2 regions of the Bacillus sp. ISL-39 genome follow, and region 2 is predicted to be linked to the other one. Evidence: a T-box and tRNA genes for the amino acid it is inferred to sense, from the RefSeq annotation. Region 2 holds a T-box; the other holds one or more tRNA genes.
What was found. The T-box of region 2 lies ahead of J7E37_RS00175 (valine--tRNA ligase). A T-box ahead of a tRNA ligase gene usually reads a tRNA of that ligase, here a tRNA-Val.

Region 1 (15,060 bases), on a different contig from region 2:
GCTGTAGATTCTTCTTGCCCCTGGTTTTAGCTTGCATGAACTCAATTTAATTTGATAGTTAAGTCCGGGAATTCCTTCATGCACATCGTTGAAGATATGAGGCCAGTAATTTTTTCTTGAACCTGTATGAGAATGTGCCGTGGCCCACTCTTCCACTTTTTTCAATACTTCTGTATCAAAAAGGATGGCATACAGTCTTTTTCCTAATTGGATTCGTTCATGCAATGATTGAAACTGATTCACTGTCTGCCCAGCAAGTTTAGTCACACCATAGTCATTGTAGGGGAAAAGAATTTGATTGAAGGACAAAAAATCCTGTATCTCAAACTCCAGGGTACTGAATACATCCTTGATATAGTTCTGGTTTTGGATGACTCTATTTTCAATATAGTTCTGTTCATTGATAATTAAACCAATTGTGAGCAGGGGTGAATTAGATGATACCCAATAATAATCCCATATCGTCTCAATAAAGACCGAAATATTAAAGTGGGGAAGCAGCCTGAATAACGGTTCTTTCCTTTTAAGACTTTCTTCATAAAGCAGCAGCTGTGGAAATGCATCCTGGAAGATAAGCCAATTCCCTCGTTCAAGGAATGAGAAAAACGAGCTTTTTTCTTTTTTGGGTAACAGCCTTGTTAATAGCTCTGCTTTTAAATCTGTCATGCTCCATCCGGCATTCCTTGAGACCATATGGGCCAGTAATGCCCAATTGATTTCCGGGTGCTTCTTATAAAAGTCCAGGTAGGCTTTCGTTCTAGTAATATTGTTTTTATTTAGTTCCTTGGTCTTCAACTTTATCTCTTGGATGATTTTTCTCTCTTCTTCTAAGGGGTTCTTAGTCAAGTTCATTTTTTGCCTTCTTTGTAATTTTTCATGAATCACTTCAATAGGCGACTTTACTTTTCTCTTAAAAAAGGATATTGTTCCTCCCCCCTCATTCTGGATTTCGATTAAACCATCACCACAAATAAGATCCTTTTCCATTCTATTTCTTTCTTATTAAATAAATGAGCTAAACACAAAAGAAATACAAACCTGGAATTCCCCTCAGTTTTGCAGGTCCAAGTTCCTTAAACTGAAATCGCCCATATCATAGCAGTGGAGTGTGAATTTCGTTTTGGGGAGGAATACGATGTTTTATCACGTTAAGGAATTACAGTATCAAGCGAAACCGGAAAGGCCAGACCCTGTCTACGCCAAAAAGCTGCAGGAAGTTATTGGCGGACAATTCGGGGAAATCTCTGTTGCAATGCAATATTTATTCCAGGGATGGAATACGCGCGGTGACGGAAAATATCGGGATCTCTTGATGGATACCGGTACAGAAGAGCTGGCCCATATTGAAATGCTTTCTACCATGGTCGCCAGGCTGTTAGATGGAGCTCCTGTTGGCGCACAAGAGGAAGCAGCAAAGGATCCGGTGATGAAAGCGATTTTAGGGGGCATGAATCCACAGCATATCATCGTATCAGGTTTGGGAGCAATGCCGGCTGACAGCGTTGGAAACCGTTGGACGGCAGATTACATCATCGCGAGCGGCAATCTTCTCGCAGACTTCAGGGCTAACCTGAATGCTGAGTCCCAGGGCAGGCTCCAGGTCGCCAGACTTTACTATGAAACGACAGACCGCGGCGTAAGGGATATGCTATCCTGGCTGCTGGCAAGAGACACAATGCACCAAAACCAGTGGATCGCTGCTATAAAGGAATTGGAAGCAAAGGAAAACGTAGTGGTGCCAAGCACCTTCCCGAAACACCTGGAAAAACAGGAAGTTTCCTACGTGCTGTTTAATCTTTCAGAGGGAGACGAAAGTGCGGCTGGCAGATGGGCAAGCGGAACCAGCATGGACGGCCTTGGCACATTCCAGTACGTCCAAAATCCTGCTCCATTTGGGCCAAAGCCAAAGCTCAAACCAGCACCTCCTTATATTTTTGATACACCACCAGCTGTGATGAGGAATGAGCAAATACCACCAAACTTGATGTGAGAGATGAAAGAACAAAAAAAGCTTCAATCCTTTAGAAAAGGATTGAAGCTTTTTAGTATGATTCCTACTGGGTTCGAACCAGCGACCTCTACCCTGTCAAGGTAGCGCTCTCCCAGCTGAGCTAAGGAATCTTATTAAGTTTGTCCTATTTAGTGAGGACATTTACTAATATATACTGGATTGATAGGATTGTCAATAATGTTTGCATAAAAATCATGATTTATAAATTCTTAATTGCCCTAAGTACACTTTCAATATATACATCCTCATGTGGAACAAAGTCGTGTTTCTTCACAAGCATGCTATGCGATTTCTTTTCATGATCCCCGCTCACCAGGAAACCTTCAACTTTTATTTCCTCAACCGTCCCAAACCATAAATTTTCAAATACAGTCAGGCTTGCCATCATGATGCCCGCAACTTCTTCTCTTTGCAGCCTGTATTGATCAAAAGACTTATGCTGGTCATACAAAAAAACATGGCATAATTCATTATCAATAAATCCTGGAATGTTCAATGAATCTTTGATTACCCCTAAAGAATGCAAATCCTCCAAGGCCAATTCAATCCCAAGTTCCTCTTTCACTTCTCTTAAGCCATCCAGAGGACTTTCATCAGCAAGTATGTGTCCTGCTGCAGTGATATCCAACAAATCAGGATAATCCTTTTTAGCCGAACTGCGGACTTGAAAGAAAAGAAAATCTTCATTGCCTATTCTCTCTGTTAACCAGCAATGAAAGGTTTCATGCCAATATCCTGCTTTATGTACTTCTGTTCTCGTACCCGTTCCCATCCAATTTCCCTGTTCATCAAACACCTTAAGCATTTCATTTTCCACTCATAACACCTCCCTCCTAAATCATACCATATATTCTCCGAAAAATATTACGAACAAGCGTTCTAAAAAAGATTGAATAAAGAACGAATGTTCGGGTATAATGTAATTAGAAATTATAAGGAGTGGAAAACGCATGAATGGCCTTCTTGAACAATCATTTAATGAAAACCTTCCTGTCGAGATGATCTATCTTGCAGCAAATAACCAGATTACCCAGCGGAGAGTTATTGTAAAAGAGTTGCACGATCGTTATTTTAAAGCATATTGTTTTCTCAGAAAGGCAGACCGCCTGTTCAAAAAGGAACACATACTTTCAGTTATGCCTGTAAGACGCAAGTTGCTTAAATCAAGCTAAAAAAAGAAGCCCTTCAGTAAGGACTCCTTTTATATTGATTAGTTTGCAGTCTTTGGTTTCACTGAGTCTTTATCCTTGATGATCACTTGGAGTGCAACAAGGAGAATGAATAGGCCAAGACCGATTATATCTGTCATACCTTCTGGGTAGATCAGCATAATACCTCCGACGATTCCCAGCACTCTTTCCCACCAGAATAATTTCCTCAGCCAGTATCCGATTATGCCAGCACCAATCGCCAGCATACCTGAAATGGCAGTGAATACCACCCAAATTAATTCTGTCCAGCTTGTGTCGATCATCAGGAGTTCAGGAGACAACACGAACATATAAGGGATGATAAAAGCGGCGATTGCCAGCTTGGCCGAATTCACACCGGTCCGCAGCGGTTCTCCGCCGGAAACACCTGCCGCCGCGAATGCTGCAAGCGCAACAGGAGGAGTGATATCGGCAATAATACCGAAATAGAAAACAAATAAGTGAGCAGACAAATCTGGTACACCCAACAGGATGATCGCAGGTGCTGCAATTGTTGATGTGATAACATAGTTAGCCGTGGTTGGCGAACCCATACCCAAGACGATTGCTGCAAGCATCGTCAACATCAAAGTTGGTATCAAATAACCGCCTGAAAGATCAAGCAAGCCATTTGCAAGCTTCAACCCTAGGCCGGTTTTCGTAACTACCCCAACAATGATACCAGCCGCTGCTGTAGCTGCCGCTACTCCCAGAGCTGTCCTCGCCCCATCGACAAGTGCATCGATCGCATCTCTAAATCCGATTCTCGTCTCTTTGCTAAAAGAACTTACGACAATCGTAGATAGGATCGACCACAAAGCAGCACGCATGATACTCATGCCGCTCACCATCAGGATAATAACAATCAGGATAGGCAAAAGCAGATAAATCTTTTTAAGAACTTCTTTTCTGTCGGGCATTTCTTCATCAGATAAACCGCGCAGCCCAATTCTCTTCGCTTCGAAGTGGGTCATGATCCAGATACCAGTAAAATATAATAACGCCGGGATCGTCGCAGCCTTGGCGATATCCCAATAGGTGATTCCGCCACCGATGAATTCAACCATCAGGAAGGCTGCTGCTCCCATGATTGGAGGCATCAGCTGACCCCCGGTTGATGCCGCTGCTTCAACAGCACCGGCAAATTCTTTACGGTAGCCGAGCTTTTTCATCATCGGAATCGTAAAAGAACCGGATGTAACAACATTAGCCACTGAGCTTCCGCTGATTGTTCCCTGCAGGGCGCTGGAGAAAATCGCAACCTTAGCTGGGCCTCCAGTACTCTTGCCCGCAACAGCAACAGCGAGATCATTGAAATATTGACCTACACCCGTTTTTACCAGGAATGCCCCGAACAATAGGAACAGGAAAATAAATGTTGATGAAACACCTAATGGAGTTCCTAAAATACCCTCGGTCGTAAAGAACATTGTCTGGACGAGAGATTCCAAATCAAGACCTCTGTGCGCCAAAAACCCTGGCATATAAGGTCCAAAAAGGGCATAAGCCATGAATAAGGCTGCAATAATCATGATCGGCAAGCCAACCGTCCTTCGTGTCGCTTCAAGGACCAGCAGGATAGCGGCAATACCAATGTAGAAATCTGTTGGTGTCAAACGGCCGACACGGTTTACGAGTTCCTCAATCATCACTGGCCAATAGGCTCCGACAGCAACAGCAATCACCGCCAATAGCAGATCATACCATGCCACCTTTTTCACCTTCAGATTCTTCTTCCTTGCCGGAAATAACAAGAAAATCAGTGCCAGAGCGAATCCCAGGTGGATCGAACGCTGCAGCTGGGCAGTCAGGACACCAAATATGGAGGTGTATAGCTGGAACACTGAGAAAGCCAGAAGCCCGAAGAAAACAACCCATCCCATCTTGCCTGCTAATTTTCTAGTTGCGGCTTCCGGATCATATTTCTCCAGAAGCTCTTGCTGTTTTTCTTGAGATACCATTTCTTCATTTGTCGTCAAGGATATTCACTCCTTCCAATTGCTTCAATAAACTAATTTTCTCAATCTTTATCCGTACCCTTGTTCCTGGTTCAATCGCCTTTGACAAGGGGTACGTTATGTCTTCATAAATCAGGGTGTGGTTAGCCCGGACCTGGCCCAGCCGCATATCAAAATGCGAAAATTCCCTGGTCATATTTGTAATATAGTACTTGCCATCCTTCATCTCAAAGTTCTCTCCATCCGCAACTTCAGATGGCATACCGATCGCAAAATCTTCGTACTCCAGTTCGAACTGTCTGATTCTTTGGCTTTCGGTAACGTTGTAGCTTTCAATCACATCTGACAGATGGATCGAGTGCTTATACTTTATTTTAAAGGCTTCCCCTGTATTTATCGGTACATAGCAGAGTATATCATTATTTTCAGGTGTAAGAAAAACCAGAGCTTGCTTGTAAGGGATATTGATTGAGATAATTGCTAAAAAAATGATGAGGGTTAACAGAACGAAGATTTTTGATTTAAACCAGTTTATTTTCATATCATTAGCCTCGCCTGTCCATTGTCTCCGATGGAGTGCTTTCTTCAATACAGTAAAAAATAGACCGTTTGGAAGTTCGGTCTATCCTGCCTTGGTTTTAATCCATATGGCCTTTCTTTGCGAAAAGCCTTCTTGTTAAGGTGAATTGACCGGATAATACCCTCTATGGGCACGATCCGGTCATGTTAAAACAATTACTCAGCGGCCTTGATACCTTCTTCATCATAGTACTTCTGTGCACCTGCATGGACTTCAATTCCCACACCGTTCAGTGCATTTTCCGGCTTGATTTGCTTAGCTTTTGCGTGTGTTACCTGGTCAAGATTTTCAAAGATTGACTTTGTAATGTCATAGACAAGGTCCTCTGACAGGTCTGCTTTTACAACAAGCATCGCAAGAACTGCCACTGTAGGCACTTCTGAATCCAGTTTGTATGTTCCAGAAGGGACTGCTTCTTTTGCATAGTACGGATACTTTTCAATCAGCTCATCAGCTTTGTCAGCTTCAATTGGTACAATCACAACATCTTCAGTTGCGGAAAGCTCTTCAACAGCCGCTGTAGGTGTTCCAGCTGTGACGAAAGCCGCATCAATATTGCCATCTTTAATACCATTAACTGATTCATCAAAGCTCAAGTCCTGCTTTTGGATATCATCCAGTGATAGACCGTGGACTTCCAGGATTTGTTCAGCATTCGCTGCAGTACCAGAACCTGGCGCACCGATTGAGACCTTTTTGCCTTTTAGATCTTCTACTGATTTGATTCCTGATTTTGCTGTAGTTACGATTTGAATTGTTTCAGGATACAATGTTCCGATTGCTTTAATATTGTCAATTTTGTTTCCATCAAACATCAGCTTTCCTTCTGTTGCGTAGGAAGCAATGTCAGTCTGCGTGAAGGCGATTTCACCTTTACCATCCTTAATGCTCTGCATGTTTTCTGCAGAAGCTCCTGTTGTTTCAGCATTTGTGCTAACCCCAGTTGCGTCAGAGACGATTTTGGCAAATGATCCGCCCAACGGGAAGTATGTACCACCCGTACCACCAGTAAGGATGCTCATGTATTTTGGTTTTTCTTCTGATTTACCTTCTCCGCTGCCCTCTTCTTCAGAGCCGCCGCCGCCACATGCAGCCAGTACCATTGAAAGAACCAGCATCAATGCAGTGAACAAAAGAAACTTTCTTTTTTTCATCAGAATTCCCCCTTATAGAAATAGAATTGTTCAACCTAATCTTAACATAAGACTTCACACAATTGTCAAACATGTTACTTACATACTATCTTTCTTATCCGATACAAATAGATTGCCATAAAAGATTTTTGAAAATACATATGCTAAAATCGTGTTGACGGTTAAAATATAATATTGCAATTGAAAGATTTGGAGGTAAATGAATGGACTTTCCAATGGGTAAAATAGAAGAAATCGTGCTTCAAAGCAAGGAACTTGGAGAAGAAGTGCCCATGCTGGTATACTTGCCTGCCAACTATTCTCCCTTATATAAATATTCATTATTGATCGCTCAGGATGGCCGGGATTATTTCCAGCTGGGCCGAATCGGCAGAATTGCAGACGAGCTCCTTGGCAAAAAGGAAATTGAAAACGTCATCATCGTGGGAATACCATATGAATCAGTCGAAGACAGAAGGCGCAAGTATCATCCAAAAGGTGAACAGCATCAAGCCTATATCCGTTTTCTGGCTCATGAGCTTGTACCATACCTCGATGAACAATACCCTACCTATCAAATGGGGATGGGCCGCGCACTGATTGGCGATTCACTCGCAGCCACAGTTTCACTGCTTGCAGCACTCCAGTATCCACACACATTTGGAAAGGTACTGCTGCAATCACCGTATGTAAATGAGGAAGTAGCTTCGGCTGTCAAGGGCTTTGACAAACCAGAATTGCTGCAGATTTACCATACTGTTGGTGACCAAGAAACAGAAGTAAAAACGAGCTCTTCCAAAAACAAAGACTTCCTGACACCGAACAGGGAGCTTTCAAAGAAATTCAAGGATAGAGGCTTTGGCTATTTCTACGATGAATTCAGCGGGGACCATACATGGACCCATTGGCAGCCTGACCTTAAGAGGGCAATCAGGCATATGTTTTCATAATATATGCTTCTTTATATTATATATTTTGAAAATTTGTTATAATGAATGGTAAATCATATTATATGTTTATCAGTTAATCGTTCTGCACTACACTTTATGAAACGGGGGTACCGGAGATGAAATTCGGAATTGTCATTTTTCCATCGAAGAAAATCCAGGATTATGCAAATTCAATGAGAAGGCGCTATGATCCTCACTATGCGTTAATCCCGCCTCATCTAACTTTAAAATCCTCCTTTGAAGCAACGGAGGAAGAGATCAAGGAAATTGCCAGTAAAATCTATACCATTGCCAGGAACTTCAATCCAGTCAACATCAAAATCTCTAAAATCAGTTCCTTTAAACCCGTAAATAACGTAATTTACTTGAAGGTTGAATCACCGGAAGAATTAGAAAAACTTCATATAGAACTTAAGTCTGCCTTTGACGGCGATCAGGAGTATAACTTTGTACCACATATCACCATCGGACAAAAAATGTCAGATGACGAACATTCTGATGTATATGGCTCATTAAAAATGACGGATGTAAGCTTTGAAGATACTGCAGACAGGATTCATTTGCTTTACCAGCTTGATAATGGCTCGTGGACAGTATATGAAACATTTCGTCTTGGAAAGGAATAAACAAACGTGGAAGTGAAAATTGTTAACAACGAACAAGAATTAGCAGACGCATTCGAGGTACGCAAGGCAGTCTTCATCCATGAGCAAAATGTTCCGGAAGAAGAAGAAATCGATCAATTCGAATCCGACTCTGTCCATTTTGTGTTATATGATGATAAAGGAAAAGCAGCTGGCGCAGGGAGATTCCGGGTATTGGACGGTATCGGCAAGGTCGAACGGATTTGCGTTTTAAAAGAGAATCGCAAAACCGGCGCTGGTGTCGCCGTCATGAATAAAATTGAGGAGTATGCCAAGTCACAGGGCATATCGACCTTGAAATTGAACGCACAGACACATGCTATCCCATTTTACTCCAGACTAGGATATGAAACGGTATCAGAAGAATTCATGGATGCCGGAATTCCGCACAAAACGATGAAGAAATCTATTTAAATTAAGTGAAACTCCATTCTAATATGAGTGGAGTTTTCGTTTTCCCTATTTCCAACTAAGAGCAAAAAGCCCATTGGCTGATTAAATTTAATTATCCACAACAAATTCATCTCCGTAACAACAAAAAAAGCACAACAGCTGAGTTTAAATCGACTCGCTGTAGTGCCTTCCTTTTCCCGTTAATTCAGCATATGCTTTGCTGACAACTAAGGGATTTACCTTTTTCTTATAAACACGATCCGTATTAGAGAAACTAGTATCCGAGGCCGCCAGCTGCATTCGTGCAACAGGCTGCTGGTCCTTCCGCTTTTGCATTGGCGCAATGGCTTGCTCTTGTTGTTCCTGACCCTTTTCCACAGGATCTTCTTTACGGACCCTGCTCACTTTTTGAATCATAAATGGATCATAATCAGTCCCTATTTCACGTTCGGCATATTGTATATATTGATAATTTGTCACTGGAAGAATGTATCCCATTTTGATATCCCCCAAGTTATATTATTTATATTCTCACTATATTCTTCTTTTCCTTTTACCTCTTTATGACCGTAATAAACCACTGATGAGAAAAATTTTCCTATCATCCGTCATGATAAAGAATTCCTAAAGTCATTTACCGAGCAGAAAACACCTTTTGTTAGAAATTATATTCTGCTATGATAAAGATTGTGCTATTTTTGGTCGGAGATGAGGGAAAACATGAAAACAGCCAAGTATAATCATCAGATAATAAGCCTTGATCAATATCACCGCGAGGACTATCAAAAGCTATATGATGATGGAAAAAAAGGAATGCTTACCTGTTCTGTATGCGGAGGACCTGTCCGTTTTTACCTCGGCATCAAGGACAAGCCACATTTCTACCATCATCTTTCCACAAAGGAAGATTGCAATAGACAAAGTGAATCCTCCCTTTCAGTCCAGCCGTCCGAGAAAGCAGAATATATCGAACGAAATGGCTTCCGTATCCCAAAGTCCCGTTCCATTACGGCTGAAGCAGAAATAGAGGAAAAGTTCGTTTCTTCTCGCGAAGTAAAGATTCCTTCACCATTTACTCCGCACCCACCGGCTAAGCCAGGGGTAAAGCTAAACTATTTAAAACAGCTTAGAGAAGCAGAAATCCATTTTGATGGCAACCAGGAAAAGGCTGTTGTTTCTACAGAGGGACCATTATTGATTTTGGCAGGTGCCGGGAGTGGCAAGACGAGAGTACTGACCGCGAGAACGGCCTTCATGATTGAAGAGAATAACATTGATCCAGGTTCTATCATGCTTGTTACCTTTACTGCGAAGGCTGCAGCTGAGATGAAGAAACGGATTGCCAATTACCCGGGAATGTCCCCTGCTAAGGTCAACCGGCTGATCGCTGGCACCTTCCATAGCATCTTTTACCGAATCCTTTGTTTTCACGACCGTGAAAATTGGTCATCTGACAAGCTGATGAAAAAAGAATGGCAGCGGGAACAAATATTAAAGGAAGCTGGCCGAAAGCTCCAGCTTGACGAGAAAGAGTTTGCTTATGACCTGGCTCTCCAGCAAATCGGTTTATGGAAAAATACGATGATCATGCCAAATGAAGTGAAGCCGGAATCTCCATGGGAAGAAAAGGTCGCTTTGCTGTATAAAGACTATGAAGCTGCTAAAGACAAGCAAAAATTATACGATTTTGATGACATGCTTCTCGGCTGTTATAAGCTTTTTAAGGAAAAGCCAGCAATCCTGGAGAACTATCAAAATCGTTTTCACTATTTTTTAATCGACGAGTTTCAGGATATCAATAAAGTTCAATATGAACTCATGAAAATGCTATCTGACAAGAATGGGAATGTATGCGCTGTTGGCGATGATGATCAGTCAATCTATTCATTCCGAGGCAGCGATCCTGCCTACCTGTCCAAGTTTAAGACAGACTTCAAACATACTAAACTAATCATATTAAACCAAAATTACCGCTCGCCGCATGAGATTGTAGAGACAGCCAACACTTTGATTTCCGCGAATCTCATACGTCACGAAAAAGAAATGCGGGCGCAATTTTCCGGTGAGTGCCCGCCGGTAATCTTCCACCCTTATGATGAAGAAGAAGAGGCAACGATGATACTGACGGATATAAAAGAGCGAATTGAACAGGGTGAACGCCCAGGTGATTTTGCCATCCTGTTCAGGACGAATGCAGCCAGCCGCGCAATCTTCGAGAGGCTCGCGAATTCCAGCCTGCCCTTCCGTCTTGATCAGGACATAGAATCCTTTTACGAGCGTTTCATGGTTAAAGGAATGCTGTCATTTTTGCGTCTAAGTATGAATCCTGACGATCCTGATTCAATCAAAAACATTTTGCCATCTCTCTTTTTAAAGCAGTCGATTTTCCGTGATTTACAGGCGAATAGTATCCTTAACGATTGTTCAATGCTTGAAGCACTTGCCTATGTAAAAACTGGCTTCGCTTTCCAGGAACAAAAGCTGAAGAGGCTCATTCCGATAGTACGCTCGCTGTCACCTCTATCACCAATTGCGGCAATCGATATAGTCGAGAAGGACCTTGGCTATCAGGACTTTATCAAAAAGCGCGGAAATGAAGGCAATCAGCTTGAAAAGGGCTCTGATGACATCCGGGATTTAAAAGTAGCTGCGCGCAATTTTAATACCGTCGGAGAATTCCTCGAGCATGCTGACCATATGACGGCCATGAACACAGAAATCAAGCGAAGCAGCAGGAATCACACTGATGCTATCACCCTCAGCACCATTCATCGCGCTAAGGGGCTTGAATACGGAAACGTCTATATTATCGGAACAGTAGACGGCAGCATTCCACATGATTATGCTTTGGATGCATATCGTAATGGGGACCAGCTCCCTCTGGAAGAAGAACGCCGGCTGCTCTATGTAGCAGTAACAAGAGCAGAGAAGAACTTGTTCATTTCCGTTCCACAAAAGAGACGCGGAAGAAAAGCTAACCCTTCCCGCTTTTTAGCGAATATTAAAAGAAAAATGCCAAATCAGGACCTGGGGATTTAAACTCAGGTCCTGATTTGACATTCAAGAATTACTTTTTATTGATCATTTTGGAGATCTGGCCAAAATCAAGCTGTTTTCCATCCTTGACAATGGATTCCACAATCTTGTCTTCCATTTCTTTACTTACTGGCTTGTTAGCCATTTTTGAAACACGGCGGATAACGCCTCTTACTGTTTGCTCATCTTTAAAATTCGCATTTTGTAATGAATTCGCTAACTCAAATACATCATTCATATTTACGCCAGTCTTTTTTTCTATATTCTTGAAGAAATTATTATCCATATAAAATCACGCCTCCTTCTTTAACTACTCTATAGTATGAAGGAAGCAAAAAAAGGTGAAAGTGAGCTGATAAAAATCAGCAATCCCCCCTAACAAGAAAAAGCTGTCCCGAATGGAACAGCTTTCCTACTTACATTTAGTTGTAGAAGCTTGCTCCTACAATAATCAACAAAATGAACAATACGACGATCAATACGAAAGTGGAGCCGTAATAGCCGCCACCGCCGTAGCCGTAGCCGCCGCCGCCGCAAAAGCCACCAAAACCGTAGCCCATTCTTCTTCACCTCACTTTTTATTACTCAATAGCAATATATGTAAGGCTTAACGAATACGTATGGGCGAGCCCCCACCCATTTAAAAATCGTGGGTTAAATATGATCAAAATCCGGGAAATGACCTGTTAAATATTCATCATATAGGTCAATTTTAAGGTTTCCATTAGAATCCACTTCAGCGTAAAAAACTTCCTGTGGCTTGTTCCCTTTTTCATGGATTTTTGCAATTAAAGCATTTCTATCCAGACCAACCCGCCTTAAATTTTCCTCGATAAAATTACCGTCCATCAAAACGGCAACCGAGGGAGTCTCTTCTTCCATTTGTATTTTGTAATCCTCATACTTTAAAGGCTGTTTGGCTTTCTTCAACAAAACACTCAATTCTCCATTCGAATCAAGCGAAGCAAACTCAACATCAGCCACTTTAAATACACTTTTCTTGCGGAGTTGTTCCAGGAGTTCATCTATACTGTATTTCTCTTTTCGCATATTCTTTTCGAGAATATTGCCCTTCTCAATGAAGGTTGTTGACTTCCCCTCAACTATTTTGCGGAATAGTCTGCTTCTTAAGGATATTGTTGAAATCGCCAAAGGGACGAACGACCAGACAACCAGGCTGGCAATTCCGTCCCTCAAGCTCAAATCAGGGTCCATCGCTAATGTGCCAGCAATATCTCCCACAGTGATACCAACGATATATTCAAAAAATGACAGACTCGACAATTGCTTTTTTCCAAGAAGCTTAGTGATGATAAATAAGCCTACAATCAGCAAGATGGACCTTATGATGGTTCTAAGAATATCCGGCATTAGATCATTCCTGTGACACAGAATCAGCCTTTTGGCTTAAAGATAAGGGCGCCGATAAAGCCAAAGATCACAGCAGCCGATATACCCGAACTCGTGATTTCGAACATCCCTGTCAGGACGCCGACCAAACCGTGCTGCTCTGCCTCCTGCAACGCTCCGTGCACAAGTGAATTTCCAAAGCTTGTAATTGGAATCGTAGCACCTGCTCCGGCAAAATCAATTAAAGGTTCATAAAGCCCAAAACCGTCAAGGACAGCCCCAATAACCACAAGCAGACTCATCGTGTGCCCTGGTGTCAATTTCACAATGTCAAACATCAATTGGCCAAATACACAGATCAAGCCTCCGATAACAAAAGCCCAGAAAAACATTGGCAGCAATTTGATTCCTCCTTTTTAATTCATTTCTATAGATACTGCGTGGGCTATACATGGAATGGTTTCATTTTGCTGGAAAGATAGCGGTGATAACAGAGCTCCTGTCGCAACAACAAGGATTCTCTTATAGACACCATTATTCATCTGGTTTAGTAAATGGCCATACAGGACGGAAGCCGAGCATCCTGCTCCGCTGCCTCCAGATTGGACCTGCTGGTCATCGTTATAAATCATCAAACCGCAATCCTTAAATTGTTCCTTGGTAATCTCTAGTCCAGACTGCTGCAAAAGCTCGTATGTAGTAGCCTGTCCAATCCTTCCAAGATCACCTGTGACAACCAAGTCATAATAGGAGGGTTCTCGATTAAAATCTTTAAAGTGGGCGATGATCGTATCAGCGGCTGCAGGAGCCATTGCCCCGCCCATGTTAAAGGGATCAGTAATCCCCATGTCCACTACTTTCCCAATAGTCGCAGAGGTGGTTACGATTTTCCCCTGCTTTTCCGGATTGTCCGTTAAAACAGCCGCTCCGGCTCCGGTAACAGTCCACTGTGCTGTCGGTGGCTTTTGTCCGCCATATTCTGTCGGGTAGCGGAATTGTTTTTCTGCCGCCGAATTGTGGCTTGATGCGCCGGTTACAGTCTTCTTTGCTCCCTGGTAGTTCACAATAAATGATGCTAGCGCAAGGCCCTCCATTGAGGTTGAGCAGGCACCGAAGAGGCCGAAATATGGAATTTCCATCGTCCTTGCCGCAAAACTGGTCGGTGTGATCTGGTTGATTAAATCCCCTGCAAGCATAAATTGCATATCCTCTTTGTTGAAATTCCCTTTCTGCAACGCAGACTTAATTGCCTCCTCCAGTAAAACTCTATGTGCTTTTTCGTATGAGTCTTCTCCCATCCACAAATCATCATGCAGGACATCAAAATCAGCTGCCAATTTTCCCTCAGCCTCGAAAGGACCGCCTGATGAGCCCCATGATTCAATGACAGGCATGTTAGCAAATTGCCATGATTGCTTTCCAATCAACATTTACAGCACCCCCATCATCGTCAACAAAGTTTTTACCAGAGCAACGACAAAAGCGGCAAAGACACCAAATAAAATGACTGACCCTGCCAGTTTGAACATGTTTCCGCCGACACCGAGGACAAAACCTTCAGTTCGGTGTTCTATCGCCGCTGAGATGACGGAATTCCCAAAGCCAGTAACCGGTACAGCACTGCCCGCTCCTGCAAATTGTCCGATATGGTCATATACACCAAACCCTGTCAACAGCATGGAAAGAAAAATCATCGTAGCAACAGTCGGATTACCAGCTGTTTGTTCTGTAAAATTAAAAAAGTAGATATAAAAATAGGTGATTACCTGACCTATTGTACAAATCAATCCGCCAACCAAAAATGCCTTGATACAA
Region 2 (15,060 bases):
TATCAGCCCTCTTTGCAGGAGTGCATCTCCCAATTTTTGACCTGCTGCTTTATCAGCAAGGGTTGCTTGCAGCTGAGCTTCTGAAACCAGCCCTGTTTCGACTAATAAGTCGCCAAGCCGTTTTCTCATTTGCCTCACATTGATCACTCCTGTGTTTTGGCTTACTTTGGTTCTTCATTCGGATTTCCGAATAGCCCATCGTTTTCGGTATCAGCTTCTTCATCGTCCCTTTCATCTTCAACAGGTTGCGTTTCTCCTGCGGATTGGTCTGGCTGCACGTCAGTAGTACCATCACCAGGTAAAACGATTGAATCCTCCCCATCAGCAGTTCCAGATCCAGTTTCGTTGGCAGCTATTCCTAATGGATGGACTTCTATTCGGTGGACTGGAGGATAAAAATCTTCAGACAGTACCTCTGTTTTCATCAGTTCACCCTTTTCAGAATGGGTTTCACGAACGACCTTCACGAACAGACCAGGACTTCCCTCCACTTTTACAGACTTTTGGCCGGCACTTAAAAGAGGCGAAAATTGCTTGATCATCCTCGGTTGAAATTCTTGCTTGTCCAAAGTGTGAATACTGTAATTGTATAAGAATGGTGCTCCCTTAACCGACACTTCCAGATTAGGACTTTTCCAGTCGAATTCAATTGTATAAGTCGAGGCGTTGGGGTTATAAATAATAAAATCCATTTTTCTCTCAAATTGGACTTTTGCTTCAAAACCCGGTTCACTACTATCTGGAAGCTGCCTGCTTATATGCCTTTCCGATATGAGAAAGTTCGTTGGCAAGACAGCCTGATAAATGGCAGTCGCAATCTGGCTGTATGTTTGGTCCGTCAGCTCTGGCATTCCACTGTCCCTTACGAAAGAGGCCAGCGAGAACTGTGACTCGGCTCCCAGCTCAATAGATGGAAAGGAGTCAATAAAAATTAAAACTTCTTCATATTCATCCTTCAATTGGTAAGAAACCGCCGAAACTTCGATTGGTTCTTCGGGAGGGAGATACCTCGCCAACTCAATAACAATGTTCTCATTGAAACTTTGAATAGCATTTGTTAAATCGTTTTCCAGCATTTTATGATTCAATTGTTTATGGATTTGGTCAGGTAATACTCCATTTAAAGGTTCCAGCTGAATGAGAATGTCATTCTGCTGCCCATCACTAGCAGAGCTAATTGACTGATCTGCTAAAAGGGTTAAATCTTCTGCCATAAGCGGATAAGAATGCTCTTTATACAGCAGTGCCATTTTTGCATTAGGAGCCCATTCAGACCAGTTTGCTTCCAATAAAACCTTCGCTTCATCTTTTGTTTTGTTCGATACATCGATCGACCCGATGAAAGTATGTTCAGAGTATAACGGTTCCACATTTTTTGGGGAGCTTATAGCTGAAGCACCAAAATAAGTGAAACTGTAGGTAAATAGTGAAAAAACAATGATGATCAAAGAGACTTTTACTATTTGGCGCAAATTCACATATATTCCCCTCTGGTAAAAAGATTGTATTTAAGAAGTCTTGCTATCGTAGGCAATTATTTCTTCGTCTTTTGAACCTTCGAAATTCAGGACAGGAATTACCTCTAAGTCACTCAATTCAAATGTTTGATTGTTTCTGACTTCCAAAAATGAGATATCCTCAGCTATATGTATTTCTTCCTGTTTTGAGTTGAGAGTATTTGAGACGGGTATTTCATTCAAGTCAATGTTTTCGCCCTGGTTAACCGTTTTTTGCAGATGATTATCAACATCTAATTTTGATAGATCACCCGTTTCCGCCACCCTTGGTCTGCCTTCTTCAATTCCAGTTTCAGTTACCCTTGTAATCATTCCATAACCAGCTGAGGCAGCCAACAATATGATGACCAGCATAGATTGCCATGGAGTGGCAATGAAACTAAAAGCGATTCCAAGAGAGCCAATAACAGGCGCGGCGACAGAAATTAACTTTTTCTGTCTGATTTCTAAGCCAAATGGAATGAAGTGAATGAGAATAACACTCAAAACTGAGGACAGGATTAAAAGAATCAGGATTACCATTGTCTCACTCCACGCTATGTTGTATTTGTTGCTTTTTTACAAAATTCCGCAATATATCAGTCTATCATCTTATTTTATGACAAATTCCACTCTCTTATATTGTATAATAAAACCAATAGATTTAATAGACGGAGGAGCAATGACTTGGGCAAAAAGTTGTACGACCAAAGCGGAATCACCTTGCTGGAAGTTTTGTTGTCAATTGTACTGCTTGTGATTGTTCTTACATCTTTTGCTGGCTTCTTTACACAATCAGCAATGTTCGTAAAAAAAAATGAGGACAAGATCAGTACAACCCAGACAGTCCAGCAAATAGTGAATTTAATAGAAGTGAAGCTGACCAAGGATACACTGAGCACCAGCACTGAATGTCCAAGTCTTCCATGCACCCTCAGTGAGGATAGCTTGGCGGGACTATTGGATCGTTCATTCAATAGTACACATAAGATTTCCGTCAGTTTCAATAATGGTGAAGAAGGGTTAATTCGCGTGGAAGTGTCTGTTCAAGATCGAAACAACCCAGATAGTACTTCAAGGACTTTTACTTATATAAGAAGGTGATATCTTGAAAGACGAACGCGGATTTACATTATATGAACTGCTTGCTGCGATTTCGATCCTTTTTATCGCTTCTGCTCTTATTTATGGAGTGTTCTTCGGATTCAATAAAAACTATAATCAGATCTCGGAAAAAAATAATATGGACCAGTCAGCAAACCTGATTATTTCCACTATCAAGCAATATCATTTGAAGTACGATGAGTATATGATCGACTACAATGCAGCGGAACAAACTGCGAAAATCCGGGTAAATGCCAGTGAGCAAATTTTGGGCGATGACAGATATTCCCTAGAAATCATGGCAGGTTCTCCAGACCCTGAGCCTTTTACAGGTGAAAAAGTAATCTATTCAAACAGTCCTTTATCGATCCAGTTAATTCTCAAAGACAACACCGGACAAACCTATGAAATAGAAACAATGATTAAAAGATATTAGGGAGGGAATGTGATGCAAAACGAAAAAGGCTATGCGCTTGTCCTGGTTTTGCTGATTATCACCATCACCTTCACCTTCGCCCTATCCTTGAGTGGAATGGCGCTTTCTGCCCGAAAGCAGTTCAACAAGACAGATGAAATCAATAGAGCCACAGATCTTGCAGAAATGGGAGTGGCCCATTATGAAGCGCTATTGACAAGAATCGTAGAAAATGCAAATGCCGAAGCGGGACAAGCTGTGCAAAATGCTCTTGATCTATTGAGTGAGAACCCAAATTATCCTGTCCCGGATTATGACCAGGAGTTCAATGCGGCATTGGCGAGGGAAGTTAATAAGAATGCCTACTTGCCACTGGATGTTAATGAAGACAACTCCTATCAAATCTCGAATCCGGTTATTAACAGGCAAGCTAGTTATATTTTAATCACTTTCGATAGCAAGGGAAAAACAGTTAAAGAGGAAATGGTTTTAAAAGGCAAACTTACTATAAAAAAGAGTACTGGATCACGAGCCGGAGAATCGGTCCCAGAAAAGACCACCTACGTTAATATTGAGTTGGAAGACTTTGAATTAAAAGGTGGAAAACAGGAGGAGACATATAGCGGTAATACCTTTTTCAATAAAACCGTAACCTTAAGAGGTAATACAGGGCTATTCATTAAAGGAGATACCTTTTTTAATTCTCACGTTATACTAAAAGGCGGAGATACCATTATCGTTCATGGTGATGCAATCTTCAACGAGCCTTTATCTCCAGACACAAACGGAAATTCCAGTGTCTGTGTACTAGGAACCCCTTATAGAATAGAAAACCAAAAACTAGTTGAATACACTCCCTTCGATGGAGGAGATATCGATAGTTGCCCGCAGGCAGTTCTAAATAATGAGTGGTCAATTGACCCTGACAATGGTATGGAAGTTACATATTAGACAACAAGGCTGACCCACACGGGGTCAGCCTTGTTTATTTCACATACTCCGCAACCCGATTCCGTCCGGACCTTTTTGCACCAACATACAATGCACGGTCGGAATGCCTAATCAATGCCAGTGAGTCATCGGCGTCCTGCGGGGCGGTTGCCACACCGATTGACGCAGTGATATGGACTAAGAGCTGCTTTCCTTCTGCATCCATTGATTGCAGCAGTGTGAAGGGATTTTCGGCGATCAACAGCCTGATTTGTTCTGCCAGTTTAAGGGCATCGCCTTTCATCATGTCAGGCAGCAGGATCACAAACTCTTCCCCGCCGTACCTGGCAACTGTGCCAATATGGCCGATTCTTTCCCTCAGCCGCTCAGCAAGCTCGATTAATATTTCATTTCCGCTTTGGTGTCCATATGTGTCGTTGACGGATTTGAAGTGGTCGATATCGAGCAGGATCAGGGAGAGAAGGTGTCTTTCGCCTTTTTGTAATTTTCCGAATTCTGAAGACAGCATGTTTTCAAAGTAGCGATAATTATACAGTCCGGTCAATGCGCAGCGTTCACTGTATTCCTTTGTCTTTTCATGGTGCCTCGCATTCTCCACAGCAATCGCAAAGTGAGAACATAGGATATCGATGATCATCAGCTGAGATTTTTCGAATGCCCTCTTTTTGTTTGCGACCAGGACAAGAACACCGATAACCTGGTTGTTCCTGACAATCGGCACACCGAGAATACTTTCGGCACTTGCTGGAATATAGCCTGAATTTATATGCTTCCATTGTTTTTTTGAATGATAAAGTACAGGCTTTCTCTCAGCCCATACAAGGCCGCTAATTCCTTTACCTTTTCCAAGCGGCTCGGCTATAGGATCCATTACTTCCCCAAATTCCACCTTGTGAATCAGTTTCAGTTCCCTGTCATCCACCACATCCAAAATGTAGGCATAGTCAACGGGAAGCATCTCAATCACTTTTTGAACAAAGAGATCAACAACTTCATTGGACTTCAGTCTTTCAGCCAGCTGGTGGCCAATCTCAGCGGCACTCTGTAAAAAATGGTTCACCTTTCCGCTCGAATAATAGAGACTGAGAATGATAGACAGACTCGCGAAAGGAATCCCGACAAACAATAAGGAATAGAGCCCCATCTCACTATGGTACAGTTCATATAGTATGAAGCCTATAGGAAATGTAATCAATGTCGTAACGGTTTCCCAGATGAAATCTTTTCCGAAATAAGGTCCCTTCAGTTTTAGGACGACTGCTTGCAGGAATATCAGGAATAAAGTATTCACACTATAATTGCTAATGCCATATACCGTTCCCAAGATATAAGTAGATGCATCGTCGGCCAAATGAGCGCCATGTATTCCGCCCAGTGCATAAAATATCAATCCGCTCACTAATGAAACGATAAAGAACATCAATGAATTCAGAGGAAACCTGTATATATCAGATTTTTGTACCCGGAGCCTCATTAAAAGGATCAGCACCGAAATTTGCATCAAAACCATTTCCACAAAAATACCGTATGTCAGGAATACAGCGAGCGAAACCCACTGGATCAGGAATATCGGCGTATTATTGACGACCATCGGCATGGAAGCCACAATAGACATTAACACCAGAAAGGTGAGTAAATCCAATACAGAAATATTATCAGGAGGCGGATAGACTTGATAGGTCAGCCAGAGCCCAACCGGAACGATCAGGAGCCAGCTGAACCATATTGATTTTTTGATCATTGGAGTCATCTTTATCTATCCACCTCCTTTCTAGGTAAAAAGTCACACTTTCGTTAATAGTTTAGCAAATTTTTTGTCGAATGTCATAATTTTCTTATTTATTTTTCAACACGTTCACAATAAAAGGCTTTGCTTCTGATAGAAAGTAAAGAGAGCCCGTGACAATTAGAATTTCATCTTCATTTAATTCATTTATTTTCACAGAGAGAAAGTCTTGATAATCGACTGCGAGATTGTTATTTACCTTATTGCTTCCAACTTCCATTAGTTCTTCCGCAGAAGCTGCCCTTGGAAAGTCGAATGTTGTGAAAGTCAGCTGGTCGGCAGCTTCTTCAAGAGTCGCGATCATCTTGTCTAACTTCTTATCCTTAAGTGCCGCAAAAAGAATACTAATCCTTTTATCGGCAAATCGGGAATTTATTTCACTTGCCAGCGCATTAATTCCTTCTTCATTATGAGCACCATCAATCAGGACTAAAGGAGTTTCACTGACTATCTCAAGCCGTCCAGGCCAATAGGCTTCAATCAGCCCTTCTCTGATATGCTCTTCCTCAATCATAAACGAATAGTAGTTTGCAAGGACCTGGCTGGCCATTACAGCACAGGCGGCATTGTCTACCTGATAAGAACCGATCATTGAAGTTTTCAGATTCTTGAGCTGGCCGAACATGCTGGAAAACGAAAATTTTTCTCCACGCTCCAGGGACTCTCTTGAACCAGTTGTGAATTCATCTCCAAGATGGTACATAGGGGACTTGCTTTCAAGGGCTTTTCTTCTGATTACATCCAGTGCTTCGGGCTGCTCAACTCCCGTAATGGTACTTACACCATTCTTGATGATTCCCGCTTTTTCAAAAGCTATTTGTTCATATGTATCCCCCAGGATCGCGGTGTGATCGAGACCGATACTAGTGATGATGGATAGCAGCGGGTGAATGACATTGGTCGAATCGAAGCGGCCGCCAAGCCCAACCTCATAAATGACAACGTCTACAGGTGACATCTTTGCAAAGTAATAGAGTGACATCGCAGTAATCACTTCGAATTCAGTCGGTCCGCCCAACTCCGTATGATCCAGTTCGTCAGCAAGCGGCTTGATTGCATTCGTCAGTTCAAGCAATTCTTGATCACTGATTGGCTGGCCATTGATGCTAATCCGCTCATTGAATTGTTCAAAATATGGCGAAGTAAACGTACCGACCCTGTATCCTGCTGTCTGCAGGATGGAACGCAGGAACGTGACTGTTGAACCTTTCCCGTTCGTGCCGCCGACATGGATGGTTTTGATCCTTCTTTCTGGATGGTCCATTCTTTCAAGCATCCATTCCATCCTTGAAAGTCCTGGCTTCATACCCAGCCGCAGCCTTGCATGGATCCAATCAATTGCCTGTTCATATGTATTAAACATCAAACACACCTCAATTCAAGATGAAGACGAACCAATACTGGTTCGCCTTCAAATTTTTTATCTAAAATTAGTTTCTTAATTCACTGATACGCGCTTCGACTGCTGCACGTTTTTCCAGATAGTCTTTTTCTTTTGCGCGCTCTTCTTCGATGACTTTCTCCGGAGCTTTTTTAACGAAGCCTTCGTTAGCAAGCTTCTTCTGTACACGTTCTACTTCTTTATCGAGCTTCTCTTTTTCCTTTTGAAGGCGGGCAATTTCTTCATCGATGTTGATCAGGCCTTCAAGCGGCATGATGATTTCAAGTCCAGTAGCGACAGCTGTCATCGCTTTTTCAGGAGCGTTGACTTGAAGCCCGATTTCCAGGTTCTCTGGATTACAGAAACGGACGATATAGCCGCGGTTATTCTCAAGCATGCTTAATGTCTTTTCATCCTTTGCCTTCAGGAACATATCAACCTTCTTGCTGAGCGGAGTATTTACCTCCGAGCGGATGTTCCTCACTGCGCGGATGACTTCAACCAGCAGCTTCATATCGTCTGCTGCATCTTTATCAGTCAGAGCAGGATCAACCTTCGGCCAGCTTGCAACCGTGATGGACTCCCCTTCATGCGGAAGGTTCTGCCAGATTTCTTCTGTAATGAATGGCATGAATGGGTGAAGCAGACGCATTGTGTTATCAAGAACGTATGCAAGAATCGATCTTGTCGTCTTCTTGGCTGCTTCATCTTCGCCGTAGAGCGGAAGCTTTGCCATTTCGATATACCAGTCACAGAAATCATCCCAGATGAAGTTGTATAGAGCCCTGCCGACTTCGCCGAACTCATAGCGGTCTGACAGCCTTGTCACTGTTTCAATCGTTTCATTCAGCCTAGTCAAAATCCACTTGTCGGCAACGGATTTCTCCCCGCTCAAATCGATTTCTTCATATTTCAGGCCATTCATGTTCATCAAGGCAAAACGTGATGCATTCCAAATTTTATTGGCAAAATTCCAGGTCGCTTCAACCTTTTCAGTGCTGTAGCGCAGGTCCTGGCCCGGTGAGCTTCCTGTTGTCAGGAAGTAGCGGAGTGAGTCGGCGCCGTACTCGTCGATGACATCCATCGGGTCAACACCATTTCCAAGTGACTTACTCATCTTGCGGCCATCTTCTGCACGAACGAGTCCGTGGATCAGTACATCTTTGAATGGTCTCTGTCCAGTGAACTCAAGTCCCTGGAAAATCATCCGTGATACCCAGAAGAAGATGATGTCATAACCCGTTACGAGGGCATCAGTTGGATAGTGTCGTTTATAATCCGCTGCATCTTCATCCGGCCAGCCCATTGTTGAGAACGGCCATAACGCCGAGCTGAACCAAGTGTCTAGAACATCATTGTCCTGTTCCCAGTTCTCAGGGTCTGCTGGAGGCTCATGGTCAACGTATACCTCGCCTGTTTCTTTATGGTACCAGGCAGGAATTCGGTGGCCCCACCAAAGCTGACGGGAAATACACCAGTCGCGGATGTTTTCCATCCAGCGCATATAAGTGTTTTCAAAGCGATCAGGAACGAAGTTAACCTTCTCATCTTCGCCTTGAAGTGCGATTGCTTCATCAGCAAGCGGCTGCATTTTAACGAACCATTGAGTTGAAAGATAAGGCTCTACTACTGCTCCGCTTCGCTCAGAGTGTCCTACCGAGTGCATGTGCTCTTCAATCTTGAACAGTACGCCTTCATCCTGAAGATCCTTGACGATTTGCTTGCGGCACTCGAAGCGGTCCATACCCTGATATTTGCCGGCTTTTGCGTTCATTGAGCCGTCTTCGTTCATGACTAGGACTCTTTCAAGGTTATGGCGGTTGCCAATTTCAAAGTCGTTAGGGTCATGTGCAGGAGTGATTTTAACTGCGCCTGAACCAAACTCCATATCAACATAATCGTCGCCGACAATCGGGATTTCACGGCCAACGATTGGCAGAATAACCGTTTTGCCGATTAAATGCTTGTAGCGGTCATCTTCCGGATGAACCGCAACCGCAGTATCGCCAAGCATGGTTTCCGGTCTTGTCGTCGCGATTTCGATATGGCCGCTGCCATCTGCCAGAGGATATCTCATATGGTAGAAAGCACCCTGGACATCTTTATGGATAACCTCAATGTCAGATAAAGCCGTTTTCGCTGCAGGGTCCCAGTTGATGATGTATTCGCCGCGGTAGATAAGGCCTTTGCGGTATAAAGAAACGAATACTTCTTTTACCGCCTTGGATAGACCTTCATCCAATGTGAAGCGCTCGCGGCTGTAATCCAGTCCCAGCCCAAGCTTTGACCACTGCTTCCGGATATGCTGAGCATATTCCTCTTTCCACTTCCACGATTCTTCCAAAAACTTTTCACGGCCAAGCTCGTATCGGTTGATGCCCTGGCTGCGAAGTTTCTCGTCGACCTTCGCCTGTGTCGCGATGCCTGCATGGTCCATCCCCGGGAGCCAAAGTACATCATAGCCCTGCATGCGCTTCATTCGCGTCAGGATATCCTGAAGCGCTGTATCCCATGCATGGCCAAGGTGAAGCTTTCCAGTTACGTTTGGCGGGGGGATCACGATTGTATAAGGCTTTTTCGTTTCGTCATCCTTTGCTTCGAAAAACTTACCCTTGATCCACCATTCATAACGTCCTTGCTCAATTGAAGACGGATCGTATTTAGTCGGCATAGACAAATTCTCTTCCATCAGTTTTTCCTCCATTCAAATGCATTTCAAAAATAAAAAACTCCATTCGCCATAAAAGGACGAATGGAGTTTGTTCGCGGTACCACCTTTTTTCCCAGCAACGGTAAAAACAGTTTTGTTGCTGGCTCAAATATGGATAACGGTTCTTCACCGTCGCCTGTTACTGGGAGTCATTCCGTTCCCAGGCGATGCTCAAGGGCGACCTTCCATGGTTCCGCTTAGAAGTCCTCGCAGCTAATGGACTCCCTCTCTTTAAGCTGGCTGCTCATGTACTCTTCCCTGTCAAAGCTTTGCTTTATTATGTGTTTTGTATATTAGATATACTACCCAAAAAAGTGGATTGACGTCAATCATCATTTCCTTTTTTTTATTATTTTATACTTTTTGCTCCTTGATGTGCGAACAATAAGCACTTTTTCGGCCTCTCACTCATAGAATAAAAAAAGGGATACCTGATTGTTTGGAGGGATGGCGATGAAGAGACGAAGGTATAATCCTTATACACTCCCAAAGTGGGCAAGGACGGCGCGGGCAGTATGCGCTCAGCTCATTATTCCTTTTTGCGTTTTCCAGGGAATCCGAACCCTGTTTTTTCCGACGACATTTGATGTCTTCCTGTTAACGATATTCATCCTTATTGCCCTTGCGATAAAATTCGAAATAATTTAAGGAGCCTGAGAGCATCTTTTAGCTCTGGGCTCCTTCTTGTTTTGCCTGCTCCTTTTGTTTTTCCATTTCGTCAATCTTGGTCACTACGTAACCCGTATTGCTCAAGAGCCAGTATTGTCGCTGCAGCTTTTGGACAAACTTCCTTTCATCCACTTCTGTCCTGCGCTGATGGTACATCTCCGCAACCCGGATAATGCCTGACGGAAAAGCAAGATAACTCATAAATAGCTGCATTTCGTCCTCTCGGAAAGGAAAGTATTTCAGATATACATAAATCCAGTCGATAATTTCATCTCCATACTTGGGCTGGGTTTTCAGAGACCTTGCCAGGAATGGGAGCATATCCTGGATTGGGGACCCTTGCCTCGCCTTCTCGAAATTGATGAAATACCCGTACCCTCTTTCATCAAACAGGAAGTGTTCAGGAGAGACCTTACCGTGAAGCGTGACTGTCCTCGTTTTCTTTTGCTCCTTCGTTTTTTCACTCCATGTCTCCAGCTTTTGCTTGGCGAACTGGATTGCCTGGCGAATCTGGATATAATACAGGCAGAATGTCAGTTCAAACGGGGACATATATACCCTGTTCTCACAGCTTTCAAGAAAACCATTAATGAATTCTTCTTCCTTTTCCCATTCTTTCAATGTCCTTTCATAATGCTCCTGCTTCACTTCCGCACTTATTTCAAGTTCCTTGACGGACAATGTATGCATCCTCGCCAATTCCCTGAACAGCTGTTGGTGTCTTTGAGACTGTTCCTCTCTAGTCTCATTCGGCATCCACGGCATTAAATAATACAGGGACTTATTATGCAACACTGCATATCTTCCGTCATTTGCCGGATAGACTGGGACAATCCTGTTATAGCCTTTTTGATAAAGGTGCTGGATATGTTTGATAAAATCTGTCCCCTCATACGGGTGGATTTTTTTCAAAGCGAAAGTCCCCGATTTCGTATAAACTTTTTTCACTTTGCCAAAATCCTCTGCAAAATAAGGATCGATAGGATATTGCTTTAATACTGCAGACTCTTCTTTTAAAAAATTGCGATCATCCATCGAATCTCGCCTACTTTCTGGACATATATTTAGAAAAGCCTAAGCGCCTTGGTCAGCCCCAACTAGCGCAGAAGCTGGACAATTCTCGAATTGAGCATTAGACCTATTTATTCTTGAATAAATAAATCTGGGCAGGTGTTAGACACCTGCCCATACTAAAAGCTATAGCAATCCCAGCCAGCAGCCAAGCCAGCCCTGACAACCAGCCTCCTTTTGGACAAGGCGTTGCTACAAATAAAAGCGCAAGCCCCTTGGTTAGCCCTGCCAAGCGTTGGAGGGCCTGACATTGAAGTCGTTCTTTGACTTCATTGGCAGGACCGAAACGCTCGAAGGGCTAGGCGCTGGAGCTGGACAAATAAAAGCGCAAGCCCCTTGGTTAGCCCTGCCAAGCGCTGCCCGCCTAATACGCCATATCGTGTGGCTGGCGGGTCTGCACGTCCTGTGCATAGAGGGCCGACCCCTGAAGTCGTTCTTTGACTTCATGGGACGGGCCGAAGCGACTCGAAGGGCTAGGCGCAAGAGCTGGACATTAATCGTAGTGCAAAATTTTTATACTTATAAAGTGAAAAATATTAGCTATTGTGAACGGCTACGCCCGGGACATATAGTACCTGGCCTTCATGTACCTCATGGTCGATGCTCAGATGATTCACCCGCAGAAGCTGCTGGACTGGCACATCATATCGTTCGGAAATCGATTGAAGGGAATCGCCTTGCTGGACAATGCACACTCTTATTTTTGCAACCTCAGTTCCTTCTTCCTTACGAGCTAAGAATTCAGCAATCGAAATGCCTTGTTTCATATTCGGCTTCTTCTTTTTCAATATTGGGGAGGATGAGCTTTCAGGAGACTCTTCCATTTCAGCAGGCTGATTTTCTGCTTCTGGCAGGTCCTCTGCCTCCAGTTCGACTTCCGCTTCCTCTTGCTCTATTTCGACCTCCGCAACCGGCTCCGGCTCACCTCTGAAGTCACTTAAAGCATACTCAGGAACTTGTTGTTGCTCTCTTTGCTCTTGCAATTCAGGTTCAGATGCTTCTTCTGCATCTAGCGATTTCTTTGCTTCTGCCCTGAATGGCGCATACAGTTCTTCTTCGTAGGAGTCCTGCTCTTCCTGTTCATTTAATGTTTCATTTTGCTGGACGAAGGAATAGGCAGGAGCTTCCGGGAACTCTTGTTCCTCTCTCTCTTCCTGGTTATCGGTCTCTGAATCTGCTTCAGCTTCCGCTGCAAAGTCATCCTCAACCTCTGCAGTAGCCTCCTCGTGGTAGCTGACTTCCAGTTCCTCCGCCTCTTCACGGTCAGCATCCTGATCGGCTTCATGCTGCTGTTCGCCGTACAGGCCAGTGATGGCAAGGTCAGCATTCAGCTTCAGGCGGTCTTTTTCTGGAAAAACATAATCGAAACCTTCCACCTGAATGTCAATGTCATAGATGCTTTCGATCCGGTTTTTAGGAATTGTGATATCTACCGGGAAACGATGAAGGAATTCATAGACCCCTTCTTCCCTTTCCATGACAGAATGCACGTACTTAAGAGCTGCGATTTGACTATCATCCTCTTGCTGCTGTTCATGGCATGTATATTCCCCAGTCAACTCCAGCGATCCGCGAATGGATACGTATTGTTCATTTTCCTGGATGGTTATATTCGGATCGAGTGAAATCGAGACTAGCTCCGCGACTTCCTGTCCTCTTTGAAACCACACAGACTCTTCTAATGAAAATCGCAGGCACGATTGATTCCCCTTAGACAAAGCGACTCCTCCTTTCATTCCTTAAACGTAAAATCACTATGTCATTAACACTTTATGAGTCTGTATTTACTTTTATGATAATTTAGAACATAAAAAGGAGTTGGAAAGGGATTGTTTGAAGCGGATTCCTACTTAAGGAAAATGCTTGAGCAAAATTAAAGCCAGGGAGATATTCACGTGGAAAATGACGGGGTTTTGTCCGAACCTGGAGTTACTTCAGACAAAGTTACAAGAATACGACCATCTTTTGTCCGAACCTGGGACTACTTCGGACAAAATCAAAAGAATACGACCGTGTTTTGTCCGAACATGGGGCTACTTCGGACAAAGTTACAAGATACGACCATCTTTTGTCCGAACCTGGAGCTACTTCGGACAAAGTTACAAGAATACGACCATCTTTTGTCCGAACCTGGGACTACTTCGGACAAAATCAAAAGAATACGACCGTGTTTTGTCCGAACATGGAGCTACTTCGGACAAAGCTTAGTGAAACCAACCGCCTTTTGTCCGAACCTGGGGCTACTTCAGACAAAGTTACAAGAATACGACCATCTTTTGTCCGAACCTGGACTACTAAAACCCAGTTGAGATCTCTCAATTTTGTCTGATCAAAATACAGCATAGACCAATAAAAAACACTCCCCAAAAATGGAGAGTGTCATCCTAATTATTTTTCCTGAAGCTTCGCAAATGCCTTCTCAGCTGCTTCGATTGTTTTCTGCAGGTCTTCGTCTGTGTGTGCTGTTGAAAGGAATAATCCTTCGAACTGTGATGGCGGCAGGAAGACTCCTTCATTCGCCATTTCACGATAGTATGCTGCAAAGAATTCCAGATTCGATTGTCTGGCCAATTCATAGTTGATGACATTTTCATTTGTGAAGAAGATGCCGATCATTGATCCTGCACGGTTGATTGTGTGCGGGATCCCGTATTTCTCAGCCGAAGCTTTCAAACCGTTTTCAAGAATAACGGCTTTGCGTTCAAATTCTTTGTACGATTCCGGTGTCAGCTGCTTCAATGTCTCGAGGCCAGCTGTCATCGCCAGCGGGTTGCCTGATAGCGTTCCCGCCTGGTAAATAGGACCGCTTGGAGCGATTTGCTCCATGATCTCCCTCTTACCGCCGTATGCGCCTACCGGAAGTCCGCCGCCGATTACTTTTCCGAGGCATGTCAGGTCTGGCGTTACATTGTAAAAGCCCTGCGCACAGTTATAGCCTACACGGAAGCCTGTCATGACCTCATCAAAAATCAATACCGTGCCATGCTGGGTCGTGATTTCGCGCAAACCTTCCAGGAAGCCTTCAACTGGAGGAACAACACCCATGTTCCCGGCCACTGGTTCAACGATTACACCAGCAATATCATCACCAAACTGCTCGAATGCGTAACGGACGCTTTCAAGGTCATTGTAAGGTACTGTAATCGTGTTTTTGGCAACTCCCTCTGGAACACCCGGGCTGTCTGGCAAGCCTAGTGTAGCGACGCCTGAGCCTGCTTTAATCAGCAATGAGTCGCCATGTCCATGGTAGCAGCCTTCAAACTTCAGGATTTTATTCCGGCCTGTATACCCACGCGCCAGGCGCAATGCACTCATCGTTGCCTCAGTTCCCGAAGATACCATCCTCACCATTTCGATTGATGGCACACGGTCAATGACTAATTGTGCAAGCTCATTCTCGACAACTGTCGGTGCGCCGAAGCTTGTCCCAAGCTCCGCCACTTTCTTGATTCCCTCTACGACCTTCTCGTTCGTGTG

Region 1: it encodes a tRNA-Val, which carries the amino acid that the T-box ahead of J7E37_RS00175 (valine--tRNA ligase) is inferred to sense. The anticodon was not compared.

The regions. Positions count from the first base shown of each region.
Region 1 is NZ_JAGGQM010000019.1:104,107-119,166, reverse strand. Features, by position in the region: gene J7E37_RS14910 (DUF2515 domain-containing protein) at 1-852, opposite strand, end outside; gene J7E37_RS14905 (manganese catalase) at 1,136-1,990, shown strand; tRNA gene J7E37_RS14900 (tRNA-Val) at 2,049-2,121, opposite strand; gene J7E37_RS14895 (NUDIX hydrolase) at 2,211-2,828, opposite strand; gene J7E37_RS14890 (hypothetical protein) at 2,962-3,183, shown strand; gene J7E37_RS14885 (TRAP transporter permease) at 3,222-5,162, opposite strand; gene J7E37_RS14880 (DUF1850 domain-containing protein) at 5,167-5,700, opposite strand; gene J7E37_RS14875 (TAXI family TRAP transporter solute-binding subunit) at 5,895-6,893, opposite strand; gene J7E37_RS14870 (alpha/beta hydrolase) at 7,097-7,822, shown strand; gene J7E37_RS14865 (YjcG family protein) at 7,939-8,448, shown strand; gene J7E37_RS14860 (GNAT family N-acetyltransferase) at 8,455-8,880, shown strand; gene J7E37_RS14855 (hypothetical protein) at 9,025-9,357, opposite strand; gene J7E37_RS14850 (ATP-dependent helicase) at 9,580-11,898, shown strand; gene spoVIF (sporulation-specific transcription regulator SpoVIF) at 11,927-12,181, opposite strand; gene J7E37_RS14840 (YjcZ family sporulation protein) at 12,318-12,455, opposite strand; gene J7E37_RS14835 (DUF421 domain-containing protein) at 12,550-13,266, opposite strand; gene spoVAE (stage V sporulation protein AE) at 13,290-13,646, opposite strand; gene spoVAD (stage V sporulation protein AD) at 13,662-14,675, opposite strand; gene spoVAC (stage V sporulation protein AC) at 14,676-15,060, opposite strand, start outside.
Region 2 is NZ_JAGGQM010000001.1:32,700-47,759, reverse strand. Features, by position in the region: gene J7E37_RS00215 (GspE/PulE family protein) at 1-129, opposite strand, end outside; gene J7E37_RS00210 (VanW family protein) at 162-1,478, opposite strand; gene J7E37_RS00205 (hypothetical protein) at 1,509-2,039, opposite strand; gene J7E37_RS00200 (type IV pilus modification PilV family protein) at 2,184-2,600, shown strand; gene J7E37_RS00195 (PilW family protein) at 2,605-3,036, shown strand; gene J7E37_RS00190 (hypothetical protein) at 3,049-3,966, shown strand; gene J7E37_RS00185 (sensor domain-containing diguanylate cyclase) at 4,001-5,716, opposite strand; gene J7E37_RS00180 (bifunctional folylpolyglutamate synthase/dihydrofolate synthase) at 5,802-7,115, opposite strand; gene J7E37_RS00175 (valine--tRNA ligase) at 7,183-9,822, opposite strand; T-box leader at 9,875-10,117, opposite strand; gene ysxE (spore coat protein YsxE) at 10,510-11,547, opposite strand; gene spoVID (stage VI sporulation protein D) at 12,120-13,301, opposite strand; gene hemL (glutamate-1-semialdehyde 2,1-aminomutase) at 13,972-15,060, opposite strand, start outside.